Linked DNA regions of Ramlibacter pinisoli. The protein of the gene in region 1 interacts with the protein of each later gene in a pairwise test. Links are inferred from orthologs where the notes say so. Each region holds a gene or a part of one and is shown on either strand. Other genes may lie near its edges. The genes, in order: glnL, GON04_RS17065 and glnK.

Region 1 (6,140 bases):
AGCCTCGACCAGGCGCTCGAGTACCTGGACAAGGGCCGTTCGTTCCTGACCAAGGGCGGCGTGTTCACCGACTCCATGATCGATGCCTACATCGAGCTGAAGATGCAGGAAGTCACCCGCTTCCGCATGACGACGCACCCGATCGAGTTCGACATGTACTACAGCCTCTGACGGCTGCCGGCGGGCTGGATATCCAGCCAGTCTGTCGCAGAAAAGGGACGGCCCGCGCCGTCCCTTTTTCGTTTCCGGGCCCGCCCCTTGCCCGGGCACTGCACGGCGCCGTTCCCTCGGCGCGACGCCGCTGTCGCCGGCGCGCCCCCGCGGGCGATTTTCCGTTGCGAATCATGGGGTTGCTTGGACATTCTGATCAGTTCAGCCATACTGGCAGACCGTCTTGCGCCCACCCGTGCAAGGAGCACCTCCCATGAATCCGGCCCTCACCCTCTCGCTCGTCGCCCTGTTTGCCGCCGCGTTGCCGGCCCACGCGCAAAGCCGCATCTGGCGTTGCGGCAACACGTACACGAACGACGCCCATCACGCGCAGGCGCAGGGCTGCAAGCTGGTCGAGGGCGGCAACGTCACCGTCGTGGAGGGCACCCGCGTCAACGGCAACGCCAATGCCGTCCGCGTCGCAACCGCGGTGCCGGCGGCCGGCAGCAACCGCCTCGATTCGGCCGAGCAGAAGGCGCGCGATTCCGACGCCCGCCAGATCCTGGAGGCCGAACTGAAGAAGGCGCAGTCCCGCCAGGCCGAGCTGCAGAAGGAATACAACAACGGCGAGCCCGAGAAGCAGGGTCCCGAGGCGCGCAACTACCAGAAGTACCTCGATCGGGTGGCCGAACTCAAGGCCAGCCTGGCCCGCAACGAGAGCGACATCGCCGGCATCCAGCGCGAGCTGGGCCGCCTGCCCGCGGCCAAGTGACGCCGGGCCGCCGGGCACCCGCCTCCACGCCGCCCCCTTCCGTCCAGGCGCGGTTCCTGGCCTTCGACCTGCTCGCCACGCTGGTGGCGGTGGTCGCCCACGACGGCGCGGTGCTGTTCGCCAACGCCGCCCTCGAGGACGCCCTCGGCACCTCGCGCCGCACCATCGAGGGGTCGAGCTTCCCCGCCTGCTTCACCGAACCGCAGCTGCTGCGCACCGCGCTGGAAGGCGCCGGCAGCAACGAGTTCGCGGCGCTGCGCTACGACGCCTGGCTGCTGCGGCACGGCGCCGAGCCGCTGCCGGTGCACGTGGTGGTGGCCCAGACCGACCGCCCCGGCGAGATCGTCATCGAGTTGCTTCCGCTCGAGCAGCAGGCCCGCCAGGAGCGCGAGGAGCGCCTGATGGACCAGGCGCAGGCGAACAAGGAGCTCATCCGGAACCTGGCGCACGAGATCAAGAACCCGCTGGGCGGCATCCGTGGCGCGGCGCAACTGCTCGAGATGGAGATGCAGTCGCGCGACCTGAAGGAGTACACGCGGGTCATCATCCACGAGGCCGACCGGCTGCAGACCCTGGTCGATCGCCTGCTGGCACCGCACCGCCGTCCCCACGTGGTGGGCGACGTCAACATCCACGAGGTCTGCGAGCGCGTGCGCTCGCTGATCCTGGCCGAGTTCCCGCGCGGGCTGCGGGTCGTGCGCGAGTACGACACCTCGCTGCCGGAATTCCGCGGCGACCGCGAACAGCTGATCCAGGCGGTGCTGAACATCGCCCACAACGCCTGCCAGGCGCTGTCCGAGCGCATGGCGGCGGGCGACGCGGAGCTGGTGTTCCGCACCCGGGTCGCGCGGCAGGTCACTTTCGGCAAGCAACGCTACCGACTGGCACTGGAATTGCATGTCATCGACAACGGGCCTGGCGTGCCCCCGTCCCTGCAGGACCGGATCTTCTACCCGCTGGTATCGGGACGGGAGGGCGGTTCGGGGTTGGGTCTCACGCTCGCGCAGACCTTCGTTCAGCAGCACCATGGGCTGATCGAATGCGACAGTGTCCCGGGGAGGACGGATTTCAAGATCCTCATCCCACTGCCCTAGTTGACGGAATGACCTGAGGTGACCACAAGCTCCATGAAGCCGATCTGGATCGTTGACGATGACCAATCCATTCGCTTCGTGCTGGAGAAAGCGCTGTTGCGAGAAGAGCTGCCCACGCGCAGCTTCACCAATGCCCGCGAGGTGCTGCAGGCCCTCGAGAGCGCCAACGACGAGCAGGGCCCGCAGATCCTGGTGAGCGACATCCGCATGCCCGGTGGCAGCGGCCTGGACCTGCTCTCCAAGGTCAAGGAAAAGCACCCGGGGCTGCCCGTCATCATCATGACGGCCTTCTCCGACCTGGACAGCGCCGTCTCGGCGTTCCAGGGCGGCGCGTTCGAGTACCTGCCCAAGCCGTTCGACCTGCCCAAGGCCATCGAGCTGATCCGGCGCGCGGTGGAGGAGAGCCAGCGCGAGGAGGTGGCCGAGGAGCGCATGGCCGCCACGCCCGAGATGCTGGGCCAGGCGCCCGCCATGCAGGACGTGTTCCGCGCCATCGGCCGGCTGTCCCAGAGCAATGTCACGGTCATGATCACCGGCGAGTCGGGCACCGGCAAGGAGCTGGTGGCGCGCGCGCTGCACAAGCATTCACCCCGTGCCACCGGCCCCTTCGTCGCCATCAACACGGCGGCCATCCCCAAGGACCTGCTGGAGAGCGAGCTGTTCGGCCACGAGCGGGGCGCTTTCACCGGTGCGCAGACCATGCGCCGCGGCCGCTTCGAGCAGGCCGAGGGCGGCACGCTGTTCCTCGACGAGATCGGCGACATGCCGTTCGACCTCCAGACGCGCCTGCTGCGCGTGTTGTCCGACGGGCACTTCTACCGCGTGGGCGGCCACAACGCCGTCAAGGCCAACGTGCGCGTCATCGCGGCCACCCACCAGGACCTGGAGCAGCGCGTCAAGGAAGGCGCGTTCCGGGAGGACCTGTTCCACCGCCTGAACGTCATCCGGCTGCGCCTGCCTGCCCTGCGCGAGCGGCGCGAGGACATCCCGATGCTGGCGCGCCACTTCCTGCAGGCCTCGGCCAAGCAGCTGGGCGTGGAACCCAAGCGCATCTCCGACGCCGCCGTCGTCCGGCTCACCGGCTTCGGTTTCCCCGGCAACGTGCGCCAGCTCGAGAACATCTGCCACTGGCTCACCGTCATGGCGCCCGCGCAGCTGATCGAGCCCAAGGACCTGCCGCCCGAGGTGGCCGGCGCCGCCGAAACCGCGCCGCGCGCCGCCGCCCCGGCCGACCTGGTCCGGCCCGCCGGCGAGGCGCCCGCCCTGGCGCCGGCGAACCTGCCGCCGGCCGGCCCGGCCGGCACCTGGGAGAGCGGCCTGGAGGCCGAGGCCATGGAGCTGCTGGTCGCCGGCCGCCACGACGTCTGGGACGAGCTCACCCGCCGCTTCGAGTCGCGCCTCATCCTGACGGCGCTGGCCAACACCCGCGGCCGCCGCATCGAAGCGGCCCAGAAGCTGGGCATCGGCCGCAACACCATCACGAGAAAGATCCAGGAACTGGGGCTGGAATAGCCGAAAGACCGCAGACCCAGGCAGGAACCCCCACTCCCCATCCCTCTCCCCCGAGGGGGAGGGGGGCAGATCAGTGGGGTTTGGGAGTCAGGACGTTTCCCGCTCCGTGAGGGCGTCCTGCGCCGCGGGGAAGGGCCCGCTCGTCAGCCCAGTTCGATCGTCACCGGCGCGTGGTCGCTGGGCTGCTTCCACTTGCGGGGCGTGCGGTCGATGGTGCAGGCCCGCACCTGCGGCTTGAGGGCTTCGCTCACCAGCACGTGGTCGATGCGCAGGCCGCGGTTCTTCTGGTAGCCCAGCATCCGGTAGTCCCACCAGCTGTAGCTCCTGTCCGGCTGCTCGAACAGGCGGAAGCTGTCGCACAGGCCCAGGCCCAGCAGCTTCTGGAAGTGCTCGCGCTCCTCGCGGGTGTGGTGGATGGTGTCGCGCAGTCCGTCCGGGTCGAACGAGTCGCGGTCTTCGGGGGCGATGTTGAAGTCGCCCAGCAGCACCAGGTGCGGGTGCTGCTGGAGTTCACCGCAGACGTACTGGTTGAGGGCGCCCAGCCAGTTCATCTTGTAGGCGAACTTGTCCGTGCCGGGTGCCTGCCCGTTGACGAAGTAGCCGTTCACCACCCGCAGCGCACCGGACGGGCCGTCCACCGTGGCACTGATCACGCGCGAATGCTCGTCCTCGAAGCCGGCGATGTTCCTCGCGACGTCGCGCAGCTCGGTGCGGCTGAGGACGGCGACGCCGTTGTACGTCTTCTGGCCGAACACCGCGCAGTGCGGGTAGCCGGCGGCGCGGATCGCCTCCAGCGGGAACTTGTCGTCGGTGAGCTTGAGCTCCTGCAGGCACAGCACGTCGACCGGGTTGGCGGCCAGCCAGTCCAGCACGTGCTGCAGGCGCGCGGTGAGCGAATTGACGTTCCAGGTCGTGATCTTCATGCGCGGTTCAGATGTGCAGCAGCGCCAGCGCGCCGATGCCGACACCGATCGCGCCCATGCCGAACATGCCCCACTCGAGCCACTTCTTGCGCGTGAGCAGCGCGATGGCGGCCAGCGCGATCGCCACCTGCAGCGCGGTGGTGGCCTGCGCCCAGCGGTGGTGCTCGTGCATCTGGGCATCGCTCTTCGCATCCCAGGCCTTGGCGTCATCCTCGATCTTGCGCGCCTCGGTCTCGATCTCCTTCTTCTCCTTCTCGTAGCGGTCGATCTTGGCCTGGTACTTGGCCTTGTCCGCCTCCGTGGGAGCGAGGTCGCGCGACACCTCGGCCAGCGACTGCTTCGTGCTCTTGGCCTGGAAGTAGTTCCACTGGTTGGACGCCTCGGTCTTCTTGATCGCGGCGTTGTTCTTGTACAGCCCGGCATTGGCCTGGGTGGCGCCGCCCATGTACGCGAAGATCGCGCCGACCGTGGCGATGACGGCCGTGAACATGGCGACCTGGTTGACCATGCCGCCGGCGCCGTGGCTTTCGGCGGCGTGGTGGGTGGCGTGCTCGAGCTCGTGGTCGTGGGGACCGTGGACGTGGAAACCGGCTCCGGACATGTCAGTGCCCTCCGTGGGTGGCGTGGTGGTAGGTGACGAAACTGTAGGCCAGCCCCGAGGCCGCGACGTGACGGGCGCGGGACACTTCCCGCCAGCCCGGCCCCAGCGTCGGCGCCCGGGCATCGCCGTCGAACGCCTGGTCGATCTCGGTGACTTCCGCCACCTGGGCCAGCGGCTCCGCCTGCGCATACAGCTCGGCGCCGCCGATGACCCAGGCGCGCGGCACATCGTGGCACAGAGCGACCGCCTGCTCGAGCGAAGCGGCCCGTTCGGCCCCGCCGGCGGTCCAATCCGCCTGCCGCGTCACGACGATGTTGCGCCGGCCCGGCAACGGCCGGAACTTCGGCGGCAGCGAATCCCAGGTCTTGCGGCCCATGATCACCGGCGCGCCCAGGGTCACGGCCTTGAAGTGGGCCAGGTCCTCGGGCAGGTGCCAAGGCAGGCCGCCGTCGCGGCCGATCACGCCGTTGGCGGCGCGGGCGTAGATCAGGCCGAGCGTCGCGGTGGTCATCGCATCCCCTGCGCGCGGCGCGCTGCGGTGCCCTGGGCCTTGGCGGCGGCCGGGCTGTTCATACCGCCACGGGCGCCTTGATGGCGCCGTGGCACTGGTACTCCTGCACCTCGAAGTCCTCGAAGCGGTAGTCGAAGATGGAGGCCGGCTTGCGGTGGATCTTGAGCACCGGGTAGGGGAAGGGCTGGCGCGACAGCTGCAGCTGCACCTGCTCGTCGTGGTTGCTGTAGATGTGGCAGTCGCCGCCGGTCCAGATGAAGTCGCCCACGCCCAGGTCGCACTGCTGCGCCATCATGTGGGTGAGCAGGGCGTAGCTGGCGATGTTGAACGGCACGCCCAGGAAGATGTCGGCGCTGCGCTGGTACAGCTGGCACGACAGCTTGCCGTCCGCCACGTAGAACTGGAAGAACGCGTGGCAGGGCGCCAGCGCCATCTTCGGCAGGTCGGCCACGTTCCAGGCGCTGACGATGATGCGGCGCGAATCCGGGTTGGTGCGGATGGTCTTCACCGCCTCGGCGATCTGGTCGATCTGGCCGCCATCCGGCGTGGGCCAGCTGCGCCACTGCACGCCGTACAC
Region 2 (5,960 bases), on another replicon or contig:
TTCCGAGGGCAGTGTCAAGACGCACTGCTCGCGGGCAGTCCAGGCCCTCAGCAAGGCACTGAAGGCAAAGGGATTACAACTATGACGAACACCGCCCCCACGCTGGCACTCACCCGCCAGGACCAGTTCGGCCGCCGCGTGGCGGCCCGGCTGGACGAGGGCGCCTCGCAGTTGCCCCACGACCTGGGCGAGCGGCTGCGCGCCGCCCGCATGCAGGCCGTCGCCCGCCGCAAGGTCTCCAGCCTCCAGCCGGTGCGCACCGGCGTCGTGGCCGTGTCGGCCGGTGGCCAGGCCACCCTGGGCGGCGGCGACGACAACCTCAGCCTCTGGCAGCGCATCGCTTCCGCCTTGCCGCTCATCGTCCTGCTCGCCGGCCTGGTGACCATCCACGTCGTCCAGAACGAGCGCCGGGCACGGGAGCTGGCCGACGTCGACGCCGCCCTCCTCATCGACGACCTGCCCCCGTCCGCCTACGCGGACCCCGGTTTCGTCCAATTCCTGAAGGCCGGCGACTGAAGGCGGGCTCGCGCATGCAGGGCCACCCCGCTTCCCCTCTCCCGGCTGTCGACCGCCGGCTCCCGCTGCTCGCCCTGACTGCCAGCCTGGTGCTGGGAGCCGCCGTGGCCTGGCACGGCCCGGCCGCCGCCCAGCAACCGCAGCCATCGGCCGGCCCGCAAGCCCTGGCGCCTGCCGCACCGCGGCCGCAAGCTGGCCGTCCGGTGTCGCGCGCCGTCGACACCAAGCCTGCCTGGACCGAGCTCACGGCCGACCAGCAGCAGGCGCTCAAGCCGCTGGCCGCCCAGTGGCCCACGCTCAGCGAGCCGCAGAAGCGCAAGTGGATCGCCATGTCCGGCAACTACCGGGCGCTCCCCCCGGCCGAGCAGGACAAGCTCCACAGCCGCATGACCGAGTGGGTCGCCCTCAGCCCGCAGCAGCGCACCCAGGCCCGCCTGAACTTCGGCGAGGCCAAGGGCCTGTCGCCCGATGACAAGAAGGCCAAGTGGGAGGCCTACCAGGCGCTGTCGCCCGAGGAAAAGCACAAGCTTGCCGCCGGCGCCGGCGGCAAGACCCCTCCCACCGCCGCGGCCGTGCGCCCCGTGCCAGCCCAGAAGCTCGCCAACGTGCCGCGCGGCAGCGCCGACGCCAAGGCGCCGCGCATCGTCGCCGGCCCGCTCGCGGAAGCCCATCCGCCGCACCAGCCGGCGCCGCATGGCGTGCCAGGCCCCCAGGCCAACTGATTTCCCTGCCCGGATGACCGAATCGCCGAAGCACCCCGGCAGCGCGGCAGCGCCCGCCCCCATCGCCCCCGACCTCACCGCGCCGCCGCTGCCCCGCCGCATGGCGGCCTGGCTGTATGAAGGCATGCTGCTGTTCGCCGTGGTCTTCGTCGCCGGCTGGCTGTTCAGCACCCTGGCGCAGGTGCGCAGCGGCATGGACTCCCGCCGCCCCCTCCTGCAGGCGTTCCTGTTCGTGGTGTTCGGCATCTACTTCGCGGCGTTCTGGAGTCGCGGCCAGACCCTGGCCATGAAGACCTGGCACATCCGGGTGGTCGACACCGCCGGCCGGCCGCTGTCGCAAGGCCGTGCGGTGCTGCGCTACATCTGCTGCTGGCTCTGGTTCCTGCCGCCGCTGGCCGCGCTGGCGCCGCTCAACCTGCCCGGCGCCCAGGACGCGGTCATCGTGGCCGGTTGGGTCGCCGTCTGGGCCATCCTGAGCCGCTTCCACCCCCAGCGCCAGTTCTGGCACGACGCGCTAGCCGGCACGCGCCTCGTGGCGGCTCCGCCGCTGCCCAAGCGCTGACCTCCACCCGAGTCGTGGAAAATCGGGGAATGTCCAGCCGCCCCGATGCCCTGCCACCCGCCAATCCGCAGAAGCTGCGAACCGGCCTGAGCCGCGTCTGGCACGCGGCCGGCTATTCGCTGGAGGGGCTGCGCGCCGGCTGGGGCGAGACCGCCTTCCGCCAGGAATCCATGGCAGCGCTGGTCCTGCTGCCGCTGGCGTTCTGGATCGGCCGCGGATGGGTCCAGGTCGCGCTGCTGGCTGGCTCGGTCCTGCTGGTGATGATCGTCGAGCTGCTCAACACGGGCCTGGAGGCGGTCGTCGACCGCATCGGGCCGGAGTGGCACGACCTGTCCAAGCGGGCGAAGGACATGGGCAGTGCCGCCGTCCTGCTGGCCCTGCTGCTGGCGCTGGGCATCTGGACCGCCGCCATCGTCGAAAGGTTCGCCGGATGAGCGCCCCGCCCTTTTCCGTCTGCGTCTACTGCGGCTCGCGCAACGGCGTCGACGAGCCCTACGTGCGGGCCGCCCGCGAGGTCGGCCGCTGGATCGGCGAGCGCGGCGGCCAGCTGGTGTACGGAGGCGGCACCAACGGCCTGATGGGCACGGTGGCGCAGGCCACGATGGCGACCGGCGGCAGCGTCGTGGGCATCATCCCGCAGGCGCTGGTCGACAAGGAGTGGGCCAAGCGCGACGTGACCGAGCTGCACATCGTCGAGACCATGCACGACCGCAAGCGGATGATGGCCGAGCGGGCGGGCTCGTTCCTGGCGCTGGCCGGCGGCATCGGCACGCTGGAAGAGCTCTTCGAGGTGTGGACGTGGCGCCAGCTGGGCTACCACGACAAGCCGGTCGGCATCCTGGACACCGCGGGCTACTACCAGCCCCTGCTGGCCTTCCTCGGCGAAAGCGTGAACAAGGGCTTCATGAACGACTGGCAGATGGACCTGGTGCGGGTGGGCAGCGAAGCGCCCGCACTGCTCGAGGCCATCGTCGATGCCTCCCTGGGCGCCGGCGCGCCGTCGGACTTCAGCCAGATCTGAGGCCGCGCTGCGGCGGCCGTCGGCTCAGATGGCCGACTCGTCGGCCTCGCCGGTGCGGATGCGCACCACGCGTTCGATGCTGGTGATGAAGATCTTGCCGTCGCCGATCTTGCCGGTGCGGGCCGCCTTCACGATGCCGTCGACGCAGCGTTCGACGTCGTCGTCCTTGACCACCACCTCGACCTTCACCTTGGGCAGGAAGTCGACCACGTACTCGGCCCCGCGATAGAGCTCGGTGTGGCCCTTCTGGCGGCCGAAGCCCTTGACCTCGGTGACGGTGAGCCCGGTGACGCCGCACTCGGCGAGCGCCTCGCGCACCTCCTCGAGCTTGAACGGTTTGACGATGGCGGTGATCTGCTTCATGTGCTCTGTGTCCCCTACGCTCTGAACTTGCCGGTAATAGGATAGCGCCAATCCTTGCCGAAGCCCCGGTGGCTGACCCGGATGCCCACCGGCGCCTGGCGGCGCTTGTATTCATTGATGCGCACCAGGCGCGCCACCCGCTCGACCACCGCGCGGTCGAAACCCTCGGCCACGATCTCGTCGACGCCCTGGTCGTCCTCCATGTAGCGCGCCAGGATGGCGTCCAGCACGTCGTAGGGCGGCAGGCTGTCCTGGTCGGTCTGGTCGGGCCGCAGTTCCGCGCTGGGCGGCCGGGTGATGATGCGCTCGGGAATGGGGTTGGCGCCGGTGCCGTACGGGTCGTTCGCGTTGCGCCAGCGGGCCAGCCGGAACACCGAGGTCTTGAGCACGTCCTTGATCACGGCGAACCCGCCCGCCATGTCGCCGTACAGCGTGCAGTAGCCGGTGGCCATCTCGCTCTTGTTGCCGGTGGTCAGCACGATGCTGCCAAACTTGTTCGACAGGGCCATCAGCAGCACGCCGCGGATGCGGGCCTGGATGTTCTCCTCGGTGGCGTCCTCGGGCAGGCCCCGGAATTCGCCGGCGAGCGCGGCCTTGAAGGCCTCGAACTGGGGCACGATGGAGATCTCGTCGTAGCGCACGCCCAGCCGCGCCGCCATGTCGCGGGCGTCGATCCAGGAGATGTCGGCCGTGTAGGGCGACGGCATCATCACCGCGCGCACCTTGTCCTTGCCCAGGGCGTCGACCGCGATCGCCAGCACCAGCGCCGAATCGATGCCGCCCGACAGGCCCAGCAGCACACTGGGAAAGCCGTTCTTGCCGATGTAGTCGCGCACGCCCAGCACCAGGGCGTCCCAGAGATCGGCCTCGGGCTCGCGCGCCATCGCCAGGGTGGAGGCGAGCGTCACACCGCCGGCGGTGCGGTCGGCCGTCACGTCGAACAGGGTCTCGCGAAAGGACGGGGCGCGTCCCGCCAGTTCCCCGTCGGCGGCGAGGGCGAACGAGCCCCCGTCGAACACCACCTCGTCCTGGCCGCCCACCAGGTGCGCGTACACCAGAGGCAGGTTCACGGCGCGGGCCCGGTCGGCCATGCGCGCGACGCGTTCACCGCCCTTGCCGACGTGGAAGGGAGACGCGTTGACCACCACCAGTATCTCGGCCCCGGCCTCGCGCGCCAGCGCCGCCGGTTCGTCGAACCAGGCGTCCTCGCAGATCAGCAGACCCACGTTGATGCCCTCGACGTCGAACACGCAGGTGCCGCGCCCGGGCGTGAAGTACCGGCGCTCGTCGAAGACCTGGTAGTTGGGCAGCTCGCGCTTGGCGTAGCTCTCGAGCACGCGACCTTCCTTGAGGACGCTGGCCATGTTCAGCCGGCGCTGCACCTGCACCGACTTGCTGCGCACGTCGCCCCCGACGGGGTGGCCGACGACCACATGCAGGCCTTCCAACCCCGCCAGCTCGCGGGCCACCGTTTTGACGGCATCATCACAGGCAGCGATGAAGGCCGGCCGCAGGAACAGGTCTTCGGCGGGATAGCCGCAGATCGACAGTTCCGGGGTGAGGACGAGACGGGCGCCCTGCGCGTAGGCGTGGCGGGCGGCGTCGATGATCTTCTGCGCGTTGCCCGGCATGTCGCCCACTACCAAGTTGAGCTGGGCGATGCAGATGTGAAGGGCCATTGTCAGCAGTGAAAAACGACCCGGACGATTATGTCATCCGCATGCACGCCTCGCCGGCAGAGATCCCGGCGCGGGACTGGAACGAACTGCTCGCGCAGCAGGACGCGCCGACGCCGTTCATGCGCCACGAGTACCTGTGCGCCCTGCAGGACAGCGGCAGCGCGACGCCCGAGACGGGCTGGCAGTCCAGCTTCGTGACGCTGCGGCGCGGCGGGACGCTGCTGGCGGCCTGCGCGCTGTATGGCAAGAGCCATTCCTACGGCGAGTACGTGTTCGACTGGGCCTGGGCCAACGCCCACGAGCAGCACGGACTGGCCTACTACCCCAAGGGACTGGTCGCCGTGCCGTTCACGCCGGTGCCCGGCTCGCGCCTGCTGGCACGCGACGACAACGCGCGGCGCGTGCTGGCCGAGGGGCTGGTGCAGCTGTGCCGGCAGCAGGAGCTGTCGTCGCTGCACCTGCTGTTCCTGTCCGACGCCGACGTGCGCGCCTGCGAGGCCGCGGGCCTGATGGCCCGGCACACTGTCCAGTTCCACTGGATGAGCCAGGGCTGGCCCACGTTCGATGCCTTCCTGGCCAGCCTGGCGCAGGACAAGCGCAAGAAGATCCGGCAGGAACGGCGCAAGGTGCAGGAGGCGGGCGTCACCTTCCGGGCACTGCACGGCGCGCAGATCCGGCAGGCCGACTGGGACTTCTTCTACCGCTGCTACGAACGCACCTACCGCGAGCACGGCAACCCGCCCTACCTGAAGCGGGCGTTCTTCCGCACCATGGCGCGGGACCTGCCCGACAACTGGCTGCTGTTCATCGCGCAGCGCGCGGGCCGGGACATCGCCTGCAGCCTCATCGCCCTGGGCAACGGCCCCGACGGGCGTCCGGACGTGGCCTACGGCCGCTACTGGGGCGCGCTCGAACGCGTCGACTGCCTGCACTTCGAGGCCTGCTATTACCAGCCGCTCCAGTGGTGCATCGAGCACGGCGTCCCGCGCTTCGAGGGTGGCGCCCAGGGCGAGCACAAGATGGCCCGGGCCCTCATGCCCGTGATGACGCACAGCGCGCACTGGCTCGCGCACCCGGCGTTCGCCGACGCCGTCGAG
Region 3 (5,932 bases), on another replicon or contig:
TCGCACCGCCTGCCAGCCGGCCGGCGGCGCCGCGGCGCCGGGCTGGAAGCGCCCGACCACGTCCATCAGGTGGGCGGCGCGCCAGACCCGCGCGCCCGGCACCAGTGCCGCCTCCTCCGCGCTGCCGGGGGGCAGCACGAGCTGGGTGCCGCTGGCGCCGGCGCGCAGCGCCAGGCTCATGGCCAGCGCGCCGCGCACCGGCCGCAATTCGCCGGACAGCGAGAGCTCGCCGGCGAACTCGAAGCCGTCGAGGGCCGCGCCGTCGAGCTGGCCGCTGGCGGCCAGGATGCCGAGCGCGATCGGCAGGTCGAACCGGCCCGAGTCCTTGGGCAGGTCGGCCGGCGCCAGGTTGACGGTGATGCGGCGGTCGTGCGGGAAGTCCAGGCCGCAGGTCAGCAGGGCGGAGCGCACCCGCTCGCGCGCCTCCTTGACCTCGACATCGGCCAGCCCGACCAGCGTGAAGCTGGGCAGGCCGCAGGCCAGATGCACCTCGACCGTGACTTGCGCGGCCTCGAGCCCCAGCAGTGCGCGGCTGCGCACCAAAGACAAGCTCATGCCAGGTCCCTCCCTGTTTGGGTGCGTGGCTGTCCGTGGTGCACGCCAGGAAAAACAAGAACGCACTCGGACGGTGCAAAACGGCTGGTTGAGCCGTCTCCGAGGCCCTGCAACGGCTCGCGGCACGGCCCGGCCGACAGTCGCGCCATCCCTTGTGACATTTGGCACGCGTCCTGCTTAGAGGGTCGCCAGCAACCTTTTTTTACCAAGACGGAGCGAGAACCCCATGAATTTCAAAACCACCGTGCTGCTGTCCTCATTGGTGCTGTCGGGCGCCGCCTTCGCCCAGACGAAGGCGCCCGAGCCCGACTGGACGGTCACGGGCAACGTGACGCTGGCATCCGACTACCGGTTCCGCGGCTTCACCCAGACCAACTACGGCCCGGCGCTGCAGGGCGGGTTCGACATCGCCCACAAGTCCGGCTTCTATGTCGGCAACTGGAACTCCAACGTCAAGGACACGCTGTACAACGGCGCCAGCCTCGAGATGGACTTCTACGGCGGCTACAAGGGCGAGTTCAGCGGCGTGGGCTACGACCTCGGCGCGATCTACTACTACTACCCGAAGAGCGGCAAGGACACCGCCGCCACCACCGGCCTGGGGACCAAGATCGACAACAAGGAGATCTACGCCGGCCTGTCCTACGGCCCCTTCTCCGGCAAGCTGTACTACGCGATCGACGACTACTTCCAGCTCGCCACGGTGACCGGCGAGATCGGCGGCACCGCGCTGTCGTCGACCAAGGGCACCACCTACCTCGACCTGTCGTACAGCCAGGACTTCAGCGGCTTCATCGTCGGCGCCCACTACGGCCTGCTGACCCTGAAGAACAACGGCCAGTTCACGCTGACCAGCGACGTCGGCGGCGCCAGCCTGCCCAAGAGCGTCGGCGACTACAAGCTGAGCGTGGGCAAGGACTTCAGCGGCTACATGTTCACCGCTGCCGTCGTCGGCACGTCCCACAAGGGCTATGCCGGCACCGACCTGAGCGCGACCAAGGCCGCCGGCAAGACCGGGCTGGTGCTGTCGGTCGGCAAGACTTTCTGACCCTGCCTTCCGAGGCCCTGGAGCAAGCATGAAACTCGTCACCGCCATCATCAAGCCCTTCAAGCTGGACGAAGTGCGCGAAGCCCTGTCCGGCATCGGTGTGCAGGGCATCACCGTGACCGAAGTCAAGGGCTTCGGCCGCCAGAAGGGGCACACCGAGCTGTACCGCGGCGCCGAATACGTCGTCGACTTCCTGCCCAAGGTGAAGATCGAAGCCGCGGTCGCCGACGACCTCGTCGAGCGCGTCATCGAGGCGGTCGAGGCCGCCGCCCGCACCGGCAAGATCGGTGACGGGAAGATCTTCGTCTACGACCTCGAGCAGGTCGTCCGCATCCGCACCGGCGAGACCGGCAAGGACGCTCTCTAAGCAGTCAACTGAGGAAAAGACAACCATGAGAAAGCTACTCGCTTCCCTCGCCCTCGGGCTGGGTCTCCTCGGCGGCAGCGTGGCGGCCCTGGCGCAGACCCCTGCCGCGCCGGCCGCCGCGGCCGCTCCCGCCGCCGATGCGAGCGCTCCCGCTGCAGGCACGGCGGCTGCGCCGGCCGCGGCCGCTGCCGCCGCGGCACCCGCCGCAGCCGCGGCGTCGGCGCCGGTCCCCAACAAGGGTGACACCGCCTGGATGACCGTGGCCACCGCCCTGGTCATCTTCATGACCATCCCCGGCCTGGCCCTGTTCTACGGCGGCCTGGTGCGCAGCAAGAACATGCTGTCGGTGCTGATGCAGGTGTTCGTCGTCACCGCGCTGATCTACGTGCTGTGGGCCCTGTACGGCTACAGCGTGGCGTTCACCGGTGGCAGTCCGTTCATGGGCGGCTTCAGCAAGGTGTTCCTGGCCGGCATCACGCCCGACTCGGTGGGCGCGACCTTCAGCAAGGGCGTGGTCATCCCCGAGCTTACGTTCGTCGCCTTCCAGGCCACCTTCGCCGCCATCACCTGCGCGCTGATCGTCGGCTCCTTCGCCGAGCGCATCAAGTTCTCGGCCGTGCTGCTGTTCTGCGTCATCTGGTTCACGTTCAGCTACCTGCCGATCGCCCACATGGTCTGGTACTGGGACGGCCCGGACGCCATCACCGACGCCAAGACGCTCGACACCGTGACGGCCGCGGCCGGCTGGCTGTGGGCCAAGGGCGCGCTCGACTTCGCGGGCGGCACCGTGGTGCACATCAACGCCGGTGTCGCCGGCCTGGTGGGCGCCTACGTGATCGGCAAGCGCGTGGGCTACGGCAAGGAAGCCCTGGCGCCGCACAGCCTGACCCTCACCATGGTCGGCGCCGCGATGCTGTGGGTGGGCTGGTTCGGCTTCAACGCCGGCTCCAACCTGGAAGCCAACGGCGTCGCCGCCCTGGCCTTCGTCAACACGCTGCTGGCCACCGCCGCCGCCACCCTGTCGTGGATCTCGGGCGAGGCACTGTCCAAGGGCAAGGCCTCGATGCTGGGCGCCGCCTCCGGCGCCGTCGCCGGCCTGGTGGCCATCACCCCGGCCTGCGGCTTCGTCGGCCCGATGGGCTCGATCGTGATCGGCCTGCTGGCCGGCCTGGTCTGCCTGTGGGGCGTCAACGGCCTCAAGCGCCTGCTGGGCGCCGACGACTCGCTGGACGTGTTCGGCGTGCACGGCGTGGGCGGCATCCTGGGCGCGCTGATGACCGGCGTGTTCGCCTCGCCGTCCCTGGGCGGCATGGGCGTGTACGACTACGTGGCCAACAAGGTCAACCCCGACTACTCGATTGGCGGCCAGGTCTGGATCCAGCTGCAGGGCGTGCTGACCACCATCGTCTGGTCGGCGGTGGTGGCCTTCGTCGCCTACAAGATCGTCGACCTGGTGGTCGGCCTGCGGGTCACCGAGGAAGAAGAGCGCGAAGGCCTCGACATCTCCTCGCACGGCGAATCCGCCTACAACCGTTGATCGGGCTGCCGCGGCGGCAGCGCCGAGGCAGGCTTGTCAAGCAAGAGTCTCCTTTGGATGTTCGGCCCGCTTCGGCGGGCCTTTTTTTTGGGCGCCACTCGCAAAACGCTGCGCGTTTCGCGAGTGGCTCTACAAACAGTTGACCCTGGACCGGCGGAGCCGGATCAGGGTCAAAGGGTGTTCGCGCTGCAATGCATTCCGCGCGAACGGCTCGCCGGCTACGCCGGCCTGGCTGAATCCAGCGCTTATTCCAGGACGTTGAAGGTCAGGGTGACGGAGGTGGGCGTGCGCTCGATGCGGACGTCCTCGGCGTCGGCCATGGCGTCGATCTCTTCCCAGCGCAGGGCGCGGTAGGGCGGATCGCCGGCCGGCGGGACGTCGGCCTGGCTGGGGCGCAGCTCGATCGTGAGGCGGGCCGCGTACTCGTCGGCGGTGGCGCTGAGCACCAGGTCGGCGGGCGCCTTGGCCGCGTCGGTGAGGGCGAGCAGGCTGCCGGCCAGCAGCATGCGCACCGCCGTGCGGCCCACCGGCTGCGGCAGCGCCTGCACCTCGCTGCGCAGGGCAAAGCCGCGAAAGCTCAGGTTGCTGCGCAGCAGCTCCAGGCATTCTTTCGCGGCGGCGTCCACGGACAGCGTGGCGGCCGGGTCGGGCGCCAGCCAGGTGATCACGTCCAGGCAGGCGTCGACGGCGGCGCGCGAATAGGTGTTGACCTTGTGCACGCCGTCGTGCAACTGGGCCAGGTCGGGCTCGGGCTGGCGCAGCCGGCGCGCCATCACCTCGGTGACCATGCCGATCGGCTGCAGGTGCATGACCAGCTGGTGGCGCATGCCGGCGGCCAGGCGGCGCAGCAGCGCATAGCGGGCCGATTCGACCCGCAGCAGGCGGGCTTCGGGAGGGCTGGAGGCAGTCATCGGTGGTCCATGGTAGCGACTCGTCGCCCGCGGCGGGACTCATCGGCAGACGCTGCGGGCAGAATCGCCGCTCACTTCGACGGAGCACGTGATGGAGCGCTGGCAGCCCGTGGTGGACGCCGCCGACCAGCTCGGCGAGTCGCCGTTCTGGCACCCGCACGAGCGGCGGCTGTACTGGATCGACATCCCCGGCCGCCGGCTGCGGCGGGTCGACCCGGCCGATGGCCGCGTGGACAGCTGGCCGGTGCCGCAGGATCCCGGCTGCATCGCGCCGGCGCGCAGCGGCGGGCTGGTGGTCGCGCTGCGTGATGGCATCTACCGCGCGCGCCGCTGGGGCGGCGACCTCGAGCTGCTGCAGCCGGCGCCCTACGACGCGGCCACCACGCGCTTCAACGACGGCAAGGCCGACCCGCGCGGCCGCTTCTGGGCCGGCACGCTGTTCGAGCCCAAGCATGCGGCACGCGCCGAGCTGTTCAGCCTGGAGGCCGGCGCGGCCCTGGCGCGGCTGGCCGGCGAGGCCACCACCGGCAACGGGCTGGCCTGGTCGCCGGCCGCCGACACCGTCTACTGGGCCGACACCCAGGCCCATGCCGTGCGCGCCTGGGACTGGGACGCGGCCGGCAACCGGCTGGCGCGCCCGCGCCTGTTCCACCAGTTCGCGCCCAAGCCGGCCGGCTGGCAGCCCGGCCAGCCGGGCTATGGCGGCCGTCCCGACGGCGCGGCGGTCGACCGCGACGGCAACTACTGGTGCGCGCTCTACGAGGGCGGCCGGCTGGTGCAGCTGTCGCCGGCCGGCACGCTGCTGCAGGAGCTGGCGACGCCGATGCCCTGCCCCACCATGCCGTGCTTCGGCGGCGACGACCTGCGCACGCTCTACCTCACCAGCGCCGGCAACCGGCCGGCGGCCGAACGGGCGCACTACCCGCTGTCCGGCCGGGTGGTGGCGACCCGGGTCGCGGTGCCGGGGCTGGCCGTCAATTTCTTCAGCGACTGACGGCAAAAAACTTCAGGGGCTGGCCGCCTGGCCGGCTCGGCGGCGGCGCTTACCATCGGGCGCATGGAAGCCGCCCTCACTGCCTGCATCGAGCGCATCCGTGCGGCGGCCGCGGCCGGCACGCCGCTGCGCCTGCGTGGCGGCGGCAGCAAGGATTTCTACGGCGACCGCCTGGAGGGCGAGCTGCTCGACACCCGCGGGCTGGCCGGCATCCGCAGCTACGAGCCGAGCGAGCTGGTGGTCACGGTGGGGGCCGGCACGCCGCTGGCCGAGCTCGAAGCCGTGCTGGCCGGGCGCGGCCAGTGCCTGCCGTTCGAGCCGCCACGCTTCGGCGGCGCGCCCACGGTGGGCGGCATGGTGGCGGCCGGCCTGTCCGGGCCGGCGCGCGCCAGCGTGGGCGCGGTGCGCGACTACGTGCTGGGGCTGTCGCTGGTCAACGGCCAGGGCGAGCTGCTCACGTTCGGCGGCCAGGTGATGAAGAACGTCGCCGGCTACGACGTCTCCCGGCTGATGGTCGGCG

What was found.
Region 2: the proteins of glnL (region 1) and GON04_RS17065 interact in binary tests that used the Escherichia coli proteins (3 or more experiments, as listed by UniProt). The link is inferred for Ramlibacter pinisoli from one-to-one orthologs.
Region 3: the proteins of glnL (region 1) and glnK interact in binary tests that used the Escherichia coli proteins (3 or more experiments, as listed by UniProt). The link is inferred for Ramlibacter pinisoli from one-to-one orthologs.

What each region holds. Positions count from the first base shown.
Region 1 is NZ_WSEL01000003.1:925,250-931,389, reverse strand. Bases 1-2,967 are described here. They hold glnL (nitrogen regulation protein NR(II)), read left to right. Parts: upstream 1-918; coding sequence 919-2,016; downstream 2,017-2,967. Other genes in these bases: ntrC (nitrogen regulation protein NR(I)), read left to right, coding at 2,050-2,967; GON04_RS05635 (hypothetical protein), read left to right, coding at 425-922; glnA (type I glutamate--ammonia ligase), read left to right, coding at 1-171. In the rest of the region: more of ntrC, read left to right, coding at 2,968-3,528; xth (exodeoxyribonuclease III), read right to left, coding at 3,672-4,451; GON04_RS05615 (DUF4337 domain-containing protein), read right to left, coding at 4,459-5,052; GON04_RS05610 (dihydrofolate reductase), read right to left, coding at 5,054-5,563; GON04_RS05605 (thymidylate synthase), read right to left, coding at 5,622-6,140.
Region 2 is NZ_WSEL01000009.1:529,006-534,965, forward strand. The notes cover bases 1,516-4,302. They hold GON04_RS17065 (P-II family nitrogen regulator), read right to left. Parts: upstream 3,185-4,302; coding sequence 2,846-3,184; downstream 1,516-2,845. Other genes in these bases: GON04_RS17050 (RDD family protein), read left to right, coding at 1,516-1,800; GON04_RS17055 (diacylglycerol kinase), read left to right, coding at 1,830-2,234; GON04_RS17060 (LOG family protein), read left to right, coding at 2,231-2,821; GON04_RS17070 (NAD+ synthase), read right to left, coding at 3,199-4,302. Outside these bases: GON04_RS17035 (RNA polymerase sigma factor), read left to right, coding at 1-85; GON04_RS17040 (DUF3619 family protein), read left to right, coding at 82-516; GON04_RS17045 (DUF3106 domain-containing protein), read left to right, coding at 531-1,238; more of GON04_RS17050, read left to right, coding at 1,252-1,515; more of GON04_RS17070, read right to left, coding at 4,303-4,863; GON04_RS17075 (GNAT family N-acetyltransferase), read left to right, coding at 4,905-5,960. UniProt on the Escherichia coli protein: P-II indirectly controls the transcription of the glutamine synthetase gene (glnA). P-II prevents NR-II-catalyzed conversion of NR-I to NR-I-phosphate, the transcriptional activator of GlnA. When P-II is uridylylated to P-II-UMP, these events are reversed.
Region 3 is NZ_WSEL01000002.1:173,672-179,603, forward strand. Bases 542-3,300 are described here. They hold glnK (P-II family nitrogen regulator), read left to right. Parts: upstream 542-1,631; coding sequence 1,632-1,970; downstream 1,971-3,300. Other genes in these bases: GON04_RS00870 (YifB family Mg chelatase-like AAA ATPase), read right to left, coding at 542-555; GON04_RS00875 (TorF family putative porin), read left to right, coding at 782-1,603; GON04_RS00885 (ammonium transporter), read left to right, coding at 1,996-3,300. In the rest of the region: more of GON04_RS00870, read right to left, coding at 1-541; more of GON04_RS00885, read left to right, coding at 3,301-3,507; GON04_RS00890 (hypothetical protein), read right to left, coding at 3,753-4,418; GON04_RS00895 (SMP-30/gluconolactonase/LRE family protein), read left to right, coding at 4,510-5,412; glycolate oxidase subunit GlcE, read left to right, coding at 5,476-5,932. UniProt on the Escherichia coli protein: Involved in the regulation of nitrogen metabolism. Regulates the activity of its targets by protein-protein interaction in response to the nitrogen status of the cell.